DNA from 4 places in the Shewanella sp. AC91-MNA-CIBAN-0169 genome. Region 1 is predicted to be linked to each of the others. Evidence: predicted binding sites of a transcription regulator. Region 1 holds the regulator's gene; each other region holds the start of a gene.
What was found. The regulator sigma-54, encoded in region 1, starts transcription at its own class of promoters, with help from an activator protein. The targets are predictions, from matches to a motif close to GTTGGCACGNNNNTNGNNT.

Region 1 (2,209 bases):
GCAATCTATTACAGTTCGAGATTGTCATTTTTATGGAAAATCATCTAGGGATAAGCGGTAAATGAAAGCGTCACTCCAACTTAAAATGGGTCAACACTTAACCATGACCCCACAATTGCAGCAAGCCATTCGCTTACTGCAATTATCGTCATTGGAGCTACAGCAGGAAATCCAACAAGCATTAGATTCAAATCCATTGCTTGAAATAGAAGATGAGTTTTCTGAAGCAAAAGACTCCTTAAAAGAAAACCGCGACCAAGCGGATACAGACTTTAGTGACAACAGTATTGTTAATGTCGAAAAAGACACTTCCACCGTCGACATAGCAGAATCCATGACCAAAGAAACCATGGATGATTTAGCCATGGATACCACATGGGATGAAGTATACACAGCCTCACCTATGTCAGGTTCAGGCAGTGCAAGCATGCGCGATGACGACATGCCCTTTCAAGGTGAAACCACCGAAGGTCTGTACGAACACTTAGAATGGCAAAAAAATCTCACTCCATTTTCAGACACCGATCTCGCCATTGCCACCGCCATTATTGATGCCATTGATGAACGCGGTTATTTAACCCAAAGTACCGAAGATATTCTCGAAGCCATGGGTGATGAAAATGTGGAACTAGATGAGGTTGAGGCGGTATTAAAACGCGTTCAACACTTTGATCCTGTGGGTGTTGCAGCACGTGATTTAAGCGAATGCCTATTTATTCAATTAGCGCAATACTCTAACGACACACCCCATATCGATAATGCCCGTTTGTTAATTAAAGGCTATTTAGAGTTAATTGCTGGCCGTGATTTCAGATTATTGATGCGTAAAACAAAACTAAAAGAAAATGAGTTACGTGACGCAATCACTCTAATCCAGACACTCAATCCTCGTCCGGGCTTATTAATTACCCCCATGGATGATGAATACGTGATTCCCGATGTCACAGTATTAAAGAAAAATGGCCGTTGGGTAGTAGAGTTAAACCCAGACAACATGCCTAAAATTGGTGTTAATCAGCAATATGCAGCCATGGCTAGAGGCAGTAAAAACCCGTCGGATAGTCAATTTATTCGAGGCCATCTGCAAGAGGCTAAATGGTTTATTAAAAGTATTGAAAGCCGTAATGATACTTTACTTAAAGTGGCAAATTGCATTGTGCAATTTCAGCAAGGCTTTTTTGAATATGGCGAAGAAGCCATGAAGCCTATGGTGCTCAATGATATCGCTGAAGCTGTAGAAATGCATGAATCGACCATTTCACGAGTCACCACACAAAAATATATGCACACCCCTCGAGGCTTATTTGAACTAAAATACTTCTTCTCTAGCCATGTCAGTACTGACGATGGCGGGGAATGCTCATCAACGGCCATTCGTGCTTTTATCAAAAAGCTGGTTGCCGCAGAAAACCAGAAAAAACCACTGAGTGACAGTAAAATGGCTCAGCTTCTGGCAGAACAGGGCATAAACGTTGCTCGTCGTACGATAGCAAAATACCGTGAAGCAATGATGATCCCGCCCTCAAACCAACGTAAGAGTTTATAACCTACTAGGCAATGGAGGATTTTTTATGCAAATAAGTCTGACTGGACGTCATGTCGAAATAACAGAATCTTTACGTGAATACATCCACAGTAAATTTTCAAAGCTTGAACGACACTTCGATCAGATCCATAATGTACACGTTGTGCTCAATGTAGAAAAATTACAACAAAAAGCAGAAGCCAAAATCAACATTAATGGCGCAGAAATTTTTGCAATGTCAGAAAGTACTGATATGTATGCTGCAATAGACGCCCTGATCGATAAACTCGACCGTCAGGTAATTAAACACAAAGAGAAGAATACAAAACACTAACGATGGAACTTTGTACCATTCTGCAGCCGGAATGCACTACCTGTGCCACACCGGGCAGTAAGAAAAAAGTACTGGAACTCATCAGCAATTTAGTCGCTGCCCAGTACCCAACCCTGTCTTCGCAAGAGGTTTTTGAAAGCCTGTTAGCGAGAGAGAAAATGGGTAGCACAGGTATAGGAAATGGCATTGCGATACCTCATGGTAGATTAACGACCATCGATCACCCTATCGCGATATTTATTAAATGTGAAGAAGCCATTGCCTTTGATGCAATCGATAAGCAACCCGTGGATCTTTTATTTGCTTTGTTAGTACCTGCAGACCAGTGCCAACAACATTTAGGCACGTTA
Region 2 (2,209 bases), on a different contig from region 1:
CTTCTACCGGATAACTGGAATAAAAATATCGCTAAAGTGACCGAAAAGTCGCTAATTAAAGCGTCTGAAGCGGCAATCTTTACTATGAAAGATATTCCCGGAGAAGAATCATCTAATCTTTGGCATAAATTAGGCGTAGCTGCTAGTGGTGGTGTGGGTGGTTTCTTTGGCTTGGCTGCAATAGCGGTTGAACTTCCTATTTCGACATCAATAATGTTGCGTTCTATAGCTGATATTGCTCGTAGTGAAGGTGAGTTTATTACTACTCTAGAAACAAAAATGGCTTGTTTAGAGGTGTTCGCACTAGGGGGCGAAAGTGATTTAGATGATGGTAGTGAATCGGGATATTTTGCAGTAAGAGCTGCCCTAGCAAAATCAGTATCTGAAGCCGCTGAGTTTATGGTCAAAAAAGGTATTACCGACGAAGCCGCGCCTATTTTAGTCAAACTTATTACTAAAATCGCTGAAAAATTTGGTGTTCAAGTGACTCAAAAAGCAGCGGCACAAGCTGTACCTGCTATCGGTGCGGCAGGCGGTGCAATAATCAATACTTTGTTTATTGATCACTTTCAAGATATGGCCCGAGGTCATTTTATTGTGCGAAAATTAGAGCGTATATATGGGTATGAAACCGTAAAAAGTGCTTATCAGTCGTTACCTAAAAATGGTAATCAATAACCATAATTCGTGAAATTAACCCGTTTTTATTCGGCTAGTAAATGACAAATGTGCTTTGAATTTTGGCAATAATTTTGATTTGGATTTACTTATTCCATCGGTTAATCCTAGTAGAGGTTCAATAAGCATCGCAGTAGACCATCAATACATGACTTATTAATAATGTATTGATAGGTCATTTGTGAGGCGGTAACGTTTGTTGAATTGATGATATAAAGCATCTATTCTTTATGTACTTAAATGGGACCTCAAGCTAAATTTAAGCCAGAAAAGGATATCAATATGACACTGCACGGACCGGAACAGACCGAAAATACCCAATCGACAATAACCAGTGATTCAAAGTGTGGCGACAAGGTTGAGATGCGTGAAGTACGCGAGAGTCAGCCGACGCAACCAGAGATATCGCTGACAGGATCTGAGCGTGATGCAGTGATTGAACATGGCAGTCTTTCATCGCTTACGGTTTATTCTATTATTTTGCGTGAAGGTCAAGAAGAACTCGATCGGCCGTTGATGTCGTTGTGGTGGTCAGGAATAGCGGCTGGTATCGGCATTTCAGCGTCTGTTTTGGCCGAAGGTATTATCCGCAGCAACATAGGCTCCGATCATCCTTATTTGTCTATCATCGAAAGCCTTGGCTACACTTTTGGTTTTGTCTTAGTCATTCTCGCAAGGCTGCAACTTTTTACTGAGAACACCATCACCGTGGTGCTGCCGCTACTCGCTAACACCACAAAACATCTTCTTGTTTGCACCGCTCGCTTATGGGGAATTGTGTTAGCAGCAAATTTTGTTGGCACGTTTTTCACGGCGGCAATTGTCGTGCACGGTAACATACTGACAGAAGACATCCTTACCGCTATCCTCCAGATATCTCGCCATGTTGCAGAGTTAACGCCTTCAGAGACATTAATGCGCGGCATACCAGCAGGCTTTTTTATTGCCGCACTGGTGTGGATGCTACCCTCGGCCAAAGGGTCTGAAGTGTTGGTCATTATTATGTTTACATGGCTCATTGCTGCTGGAGAATTTACTCACGTTATTGCCGGGTCTAATGAAATATTTAGTTTGGTACTTAATGGTGAAATGAATTTTTTTACTGCGTTGTCGCACCATATCGGCCCTATGTTAGTGGGTAACATCATTGGCGGTACAGGGCTGTTTGCGATGTTAGCTTATGGCCAAGTTCGACAAGAGATGTAGGTTTACGGTTGAAAAAAGCGAGGTTGTTTTAAATCAAAATGGCTGTCATGGTGCGTTTTGTTGTTTGTGAATGATTTATTTGAATGAGGGTAATATGAAGAAATTTTGTTTGGTATTAATGACGCTATTTGCGGTGGTATCACAGGCATTGGCTGCAAGTCCGGTTAAGTATAACAAAGAGTTAGATGGGTTTGATTATCCCTTTGAAGTTAAAACATTTAATGTTAACTCGCAAAATAAAGATTTAAAAATGCGTTATATGGATATTGGTGATAAAAATGCAGACAAAGTCATCGTGTTGTTGCATGGTAAAAATTTCTCAGGC
Region 3 (2,209 bases), on a different contig from region 1:
CGCGTCCTAAATCAATGTACTCATATCCTTGATGTCCGAATAAATAGTTCATGTCTAGGTCAAAGTATTGTTGTACGCCAATCCATTCACCAGCCATAGAGCCCAATACGATAACGACTAACGCGACCCAAAGTACGTTTACCCCTAAGCGTTGATACTTAGGTTCGTATCCTGATAGTGCAGGGGCAATATATAGCCCTGTGCCTAACCATGCTGTGGCAATCCAAAATACTGCGAGTTGAGTATGCCAAGTACGGGTAACAGAATAAGGCAGAATTTCAGCTATTGGGAAACCATAAAACTCTTGGCCTTCAACTGCGTAATGCGCAGTAATTCCGCCAACTAATATTTGCAGTAAAAACAGTCCAATTGCAGTAACAAAATACTTTCCGACAGCTTTTTGAGATGGCGTAGGTTTAGTAAAAAATAATGGATCACCTTTGGCTGGTTCTGGCAATGGTTCCTCTTTGCAGGTGGCGTGATGCCAAGCCAGCATGCCAATACCAAGAAGCAATGTCACTAAGCTTAGTACTGACCAAACAATGTTGTCTGAAGTGGGGACGTTGCCAATTTGTGGATCGTATGGCCAGTTATTGGTGTAAGTATAATCATAACCAGGGCGCTCAGTTACCGCAGCCCACGCTCCCCAAAAGAGGAAGGCATTTAACAATTCACGATGTTCAGCATCAGTGATAGTGCCTTCTTTCATGGCATATTGTTCACGTAATGAACTTAATGCAGGATCATCACCAAATAACGATAAATAGTGCTTAGTCACTTCATTAATTGCCGCAATTCGCGTATTTGACAGCGCGACGTGAGTTTCATCCCCAGTACCTTTGATCACTGTGTTATGGCGAATATCATCTCTTAAGCCTTTTTCTAAACCGGCTTGCTGTTCTGAATCGAGTTCAGTGAAATCGCGGTTATAGCGCTCGTTTGCGGTGATAGACAACCAAGCTTGGGCTTCACGATGTAACCAATCTGCAGTCCAATCTGGTGCCACATAAGAACCATGGCCCCAAATTGATCCTAACTGATGCCCGCCCATTGAACGCCATACAAGTTGACCTTGCTCAATATCATTTTTGGTAAATATGGGTTGGCCACTGGTGTCAGTGAAAGCCGTTGGAATCGGCGGTTTTTCTCGATATATGCCGCTGCCTAAACTGAGTAATACCGTGAAGGAAGCCACTAGCACGATTAGCAGTGCAATGCCGGTGAGTTTATTTTTGCTCATAAGTCCTCTTAGCGCAAAGTCATTTTGATACAGATGACCAGAGCATTACACAAGTCGTGCCAACTTTTTATTGTTATTAAGCTACTGTTATTAATGTTTTTTATTTTTACCTGTCGTTAGGTTACTGTTAAAATGACATCTTTTTATTGGTGTTAAAAAGACTGTTAATGTCAAAGTGACACTTTGTTTTGGTGATACTGATCATCTTTGTCTAAATAACACTCATATTATCTTTTCCGCGTAATGTCATGTGACTAAAGGCCTAATCTTTATTGTTCGTGTAATCAACGCTAGTCATTTTTAGTCACAGTTATCAATAAATTAGTTTCAACGCTATAGAAGTTTTATGGATTAATTAACATCAGTCATTTACTTAGCATGCTAAGTTGTTATAATGCTTAGCACGCTAACTAAATGGCAATTTATTATGTATAAAGAATTAGAGCGATTAAAAGAACTTTCACTTGCTGAGCACTTAGGGCGATTACATCGTTTATGGCGCACCGCTGCAGACGCGGAGCTCGTACCATTAGGGTTAACTCACCCTCGCTGGACTGCGCTGTGGAAGTTACTGCGCTTGGGCGATAACGTGAGCCAAAAGGTGCTTGCCGATGCTTTAGAGATAGAATTGCCCTCTTTAATGCGCACTTTGAGCCAGTTAGAACAGCAAGGATATATACAGCGCCGCTGCTGCGAGAACGATAAGCGAGCACGAATAGTCAGCTTAACTCCTGAAGGCATCGACATGCTTAAGCAGATGGAAAGCCGCATTATGTTGGTTCGTCGAGATTTACTTGCAGGTATTAGCAGCCAAGAATTAAGTGAATTTGAACGTGTCATTAGTCTTATTAGTGATAATGCTCTTGCTGCGCTGCATAAGAACACTGAACAAGACAACAAAATTCCTGAATGAGAAATAACATGACCCCAGATCAACAATTTGCTCGACTCGTTAAAATCGCTATTTTT
Region 4 (2,209 bases), on a different contig from region 1:
TTCATTACAGGAGAAAAACGCTGGATCATCTCTTGCATCTGAGCACCAGGCTCTCCCTGTGGTCTTAACGATAGCTGAAATTGTGGAACATCACTTTTATGAATTGGCGTAAAACTACTCTGATTTTGTAACGCCTTACTGTCAGTGTCACCGATGTCAGCCAGAGTATCTAATCCAAAACTAGTTTGATTTACAGCGGTTGAAGGATCACCGGAGGCGCGTTTTGCCGCTAAGGAATCTAGGACCACCGAAAAATCAGCTTTTGCTAGTACTTTGGCATTATCAGTGTCTAATTGGATGTTGCCATCAATACGAGTTTTATCACCTAAAATGGTCTCAGGGTCAATTGTCATAGCTGATGTAGCTCCAGTTAACGCTGCAGAACTGCTAACGCCAGAAGCAACAGTTTTATCGACTTTAGCGGTTGCTAAACTCTGGTTTGTCGCACTAACTTGGCCTTGAACAGCTACACTTGTGGCAACTGATTTATCAATTTGGCTCTGTTCTTCACTATTAAGCACACTATCAGGCGATTCATTACTGCTAGTCATAACCTGTGCTTGTAAATTGAAGTCACTAAGTAATTTGCTTAAATCTTGATTGTCTAGAGCTTGTAAATCTTGTGCAGATAAATCAGCAAATGCCATTAAGTTGTCGAGTTCTTCTGGACTAAGCTGAGAAAGAACATCTTTAATAGAAGAAACATCAGCTTCAAGCTCAAGAAGATCTACATCTACGGTATTGCTTTTAGGTTCTGTAGAAACTGCTGCGTCAAAATAAACGTCGGATTTATCGACATGCGGCAATTCATTTCCGCCAGAGGAATGACGTTTATTAAATGAATCTGCCATATTAAGTTGAGCAAAAATCAATTCCGCATCAGCATTTTCTTCGGTAGACAACTCGTTTGCTAAGGCAACACTGGTTTTGTCCACTTCAGCATCCATTGACACCTGCGCTGTATTACCACTGCGCCGTATAACAAGATCGGATTCACTCGCCTGATTGAAAGCAGATAAGAATGATGTATTTTCAACATCTTGTACATTCCCCTTCGTACTCACATCGGCAGATTTACTGCTACTGCCAAGTAAGATATTGCTCATCTGCTGCATAATCTACTCCACTCAATCAAACAAGGTTAAGTTATTGGTCATCTAAAAATTGCTCAGTATTCAAACCTTATGCGTCATATAACGGTTTATTTCGCTATATCAATAAGGTCATCATGAAAACCTTATAAATAGGAATTCACTGTCGCTTCGCTGACGATTTTCATTTCAATTATTGATAATAAGCAATTTAAATGCCAATACTCATTAACTGGTTAATTTTTCGGTGGATTAAATAAACAAAAAGAGTAATGAAAAAAGTTAACCGTAAAACGATATTAGGACTAGAGAGTCATTTGGCAGGTAGTGTTATTTAAGATTTCGGCGAAAATATTGCTGCATAGCAAATTCATCCGACATTTTTTGTTCGCGCTTAGCTTCTATCACCATCGCTTTAGTTGCTTTTTGGCTTAATAGCATCTCTACCGCTTTGCGTTTTTGTTGTTTTTCTTGCCAATGAATTTGACGATAACCGACTTGTTTTTCAGCATCTTTAACCGCGGCAACTTGCTGGGTAATAGCGCTATCGACTTGGCGAATAAATTGATGAAATTGATGGTATTGGTTAGCACGTAATGTAGTCCCTGTGTGCCCTTCCATCTGCTTCATATAATCTAAACGATAGTTGTTTAGCGCGTCCAACTGCCCCTGGCGTTTTTGTTTTTCAAATTGCGCAGACTTAAGCTGTAATGCCGCTTGGTCTTCTGCTGCGGTAGCTAACTTCAATACCGTCAGTAGTGGGTCAGTTCGAGTCATTGATATTATCCCTGACACTGTGCGGCAATTTGAGTCAACATGACTCGGCTTTCTTCAAACGTCACCGGGTCTTTAAACCCCTGCCGCAAAAAGGCATTCATTGCAGGTTGTAAGCGTATGGCATTATCAATCCTAGGATCGCTGCCTTGTGAGTAGGCCCCAATTGAAATCAGATCGCGATTTTGCTGATACAGCGAATACATCTGTTTAACTTTACGCATCGCTTCTAAATGTTCTTCACTTATCACCATTGGCGCGACACGGCTAATCGATGCTTCTACATCAATAGCGGGATAATGGCCCGAATCAGCAAGCTGACGAGATAATACAATATGGCCATC

Region 2: the regulator sigma-54 is predicted to act here: its motif matches at 740-758, upstream of AAEY98_RS16775 (formate/nitrite transporter family protein).
Region 3: the regulator sigma-54 is predicted to act here: its motif matches at 1,286-1,304, upstream of AAEY98_RS11285 (nitric-oxide reductase large subunit).
Region 4: the regulator sigma-54 is predicted to act here: its motif matches at 1,296-1,314, upstream of AAEY98_RS03235 (flagellar hook-length control protein FliK).

The regions. Positions count from the first base shown of each region.
Region 1 is NZ_JBEOPM010000026.1:58,439-60,647, forward strand. Features, by position in the region: gene AAEY98_RS18445 (RNA polymerase factor sigma-54) at 62-1,546, shown strand; gene hpf (ribosome hibernation promoting factor) at 1,572-1,859, shown strand; gene ptsN (PTS IIA-like nitrogen regulatory protein PtsN) at 1,862-2,209, shown strand, end outside.
Region 2 is NZ_JBEOPM010000021.1:59,896-62,104, reverse strand. Features, by position in the region: gene AAEY98_RS16780 (EcsC family protein) at 1-678, shown strand, start outside; gene AAEY98_RS16775 (formate/nitrite transporter family protein) at 961-1,884, shown strand; gene AAEY98_RS16770 (alpha/beta fold hydrolase) at 1,979-2,209, shown strand, end outside.
Region 3 is NZ_JBEOPM010000011.1:78,817-81,025, reverse strand. Features, by position in the region: gene AAEY98_RS11285 (nitric-oxide reductase large subunit) at 1-1,240, opposite strand, end outside; gene slyA (transcriptional regulator SlyA) at 1,668-2,153, shown strand; gene AAEY98_RS11275 (HlyD family secretion protein) at 2,162-2,209, shown strand, end outside.
Region 4 is NZ_JBEOPM010000002.1:175,499-177,707, reverse strand. Features, by position in the region: gene AAEY98_RS03235 (flagellar hook-length control protein FliK) at 1-1,115, opposite strand, end outside; gene fliJ (flagellar export protein FliJ) at 1,422-1,868, opposite strand; gene fliI (flagellar protein export ATPase FliI) at 1,874-2,209, opposite strand, start outside.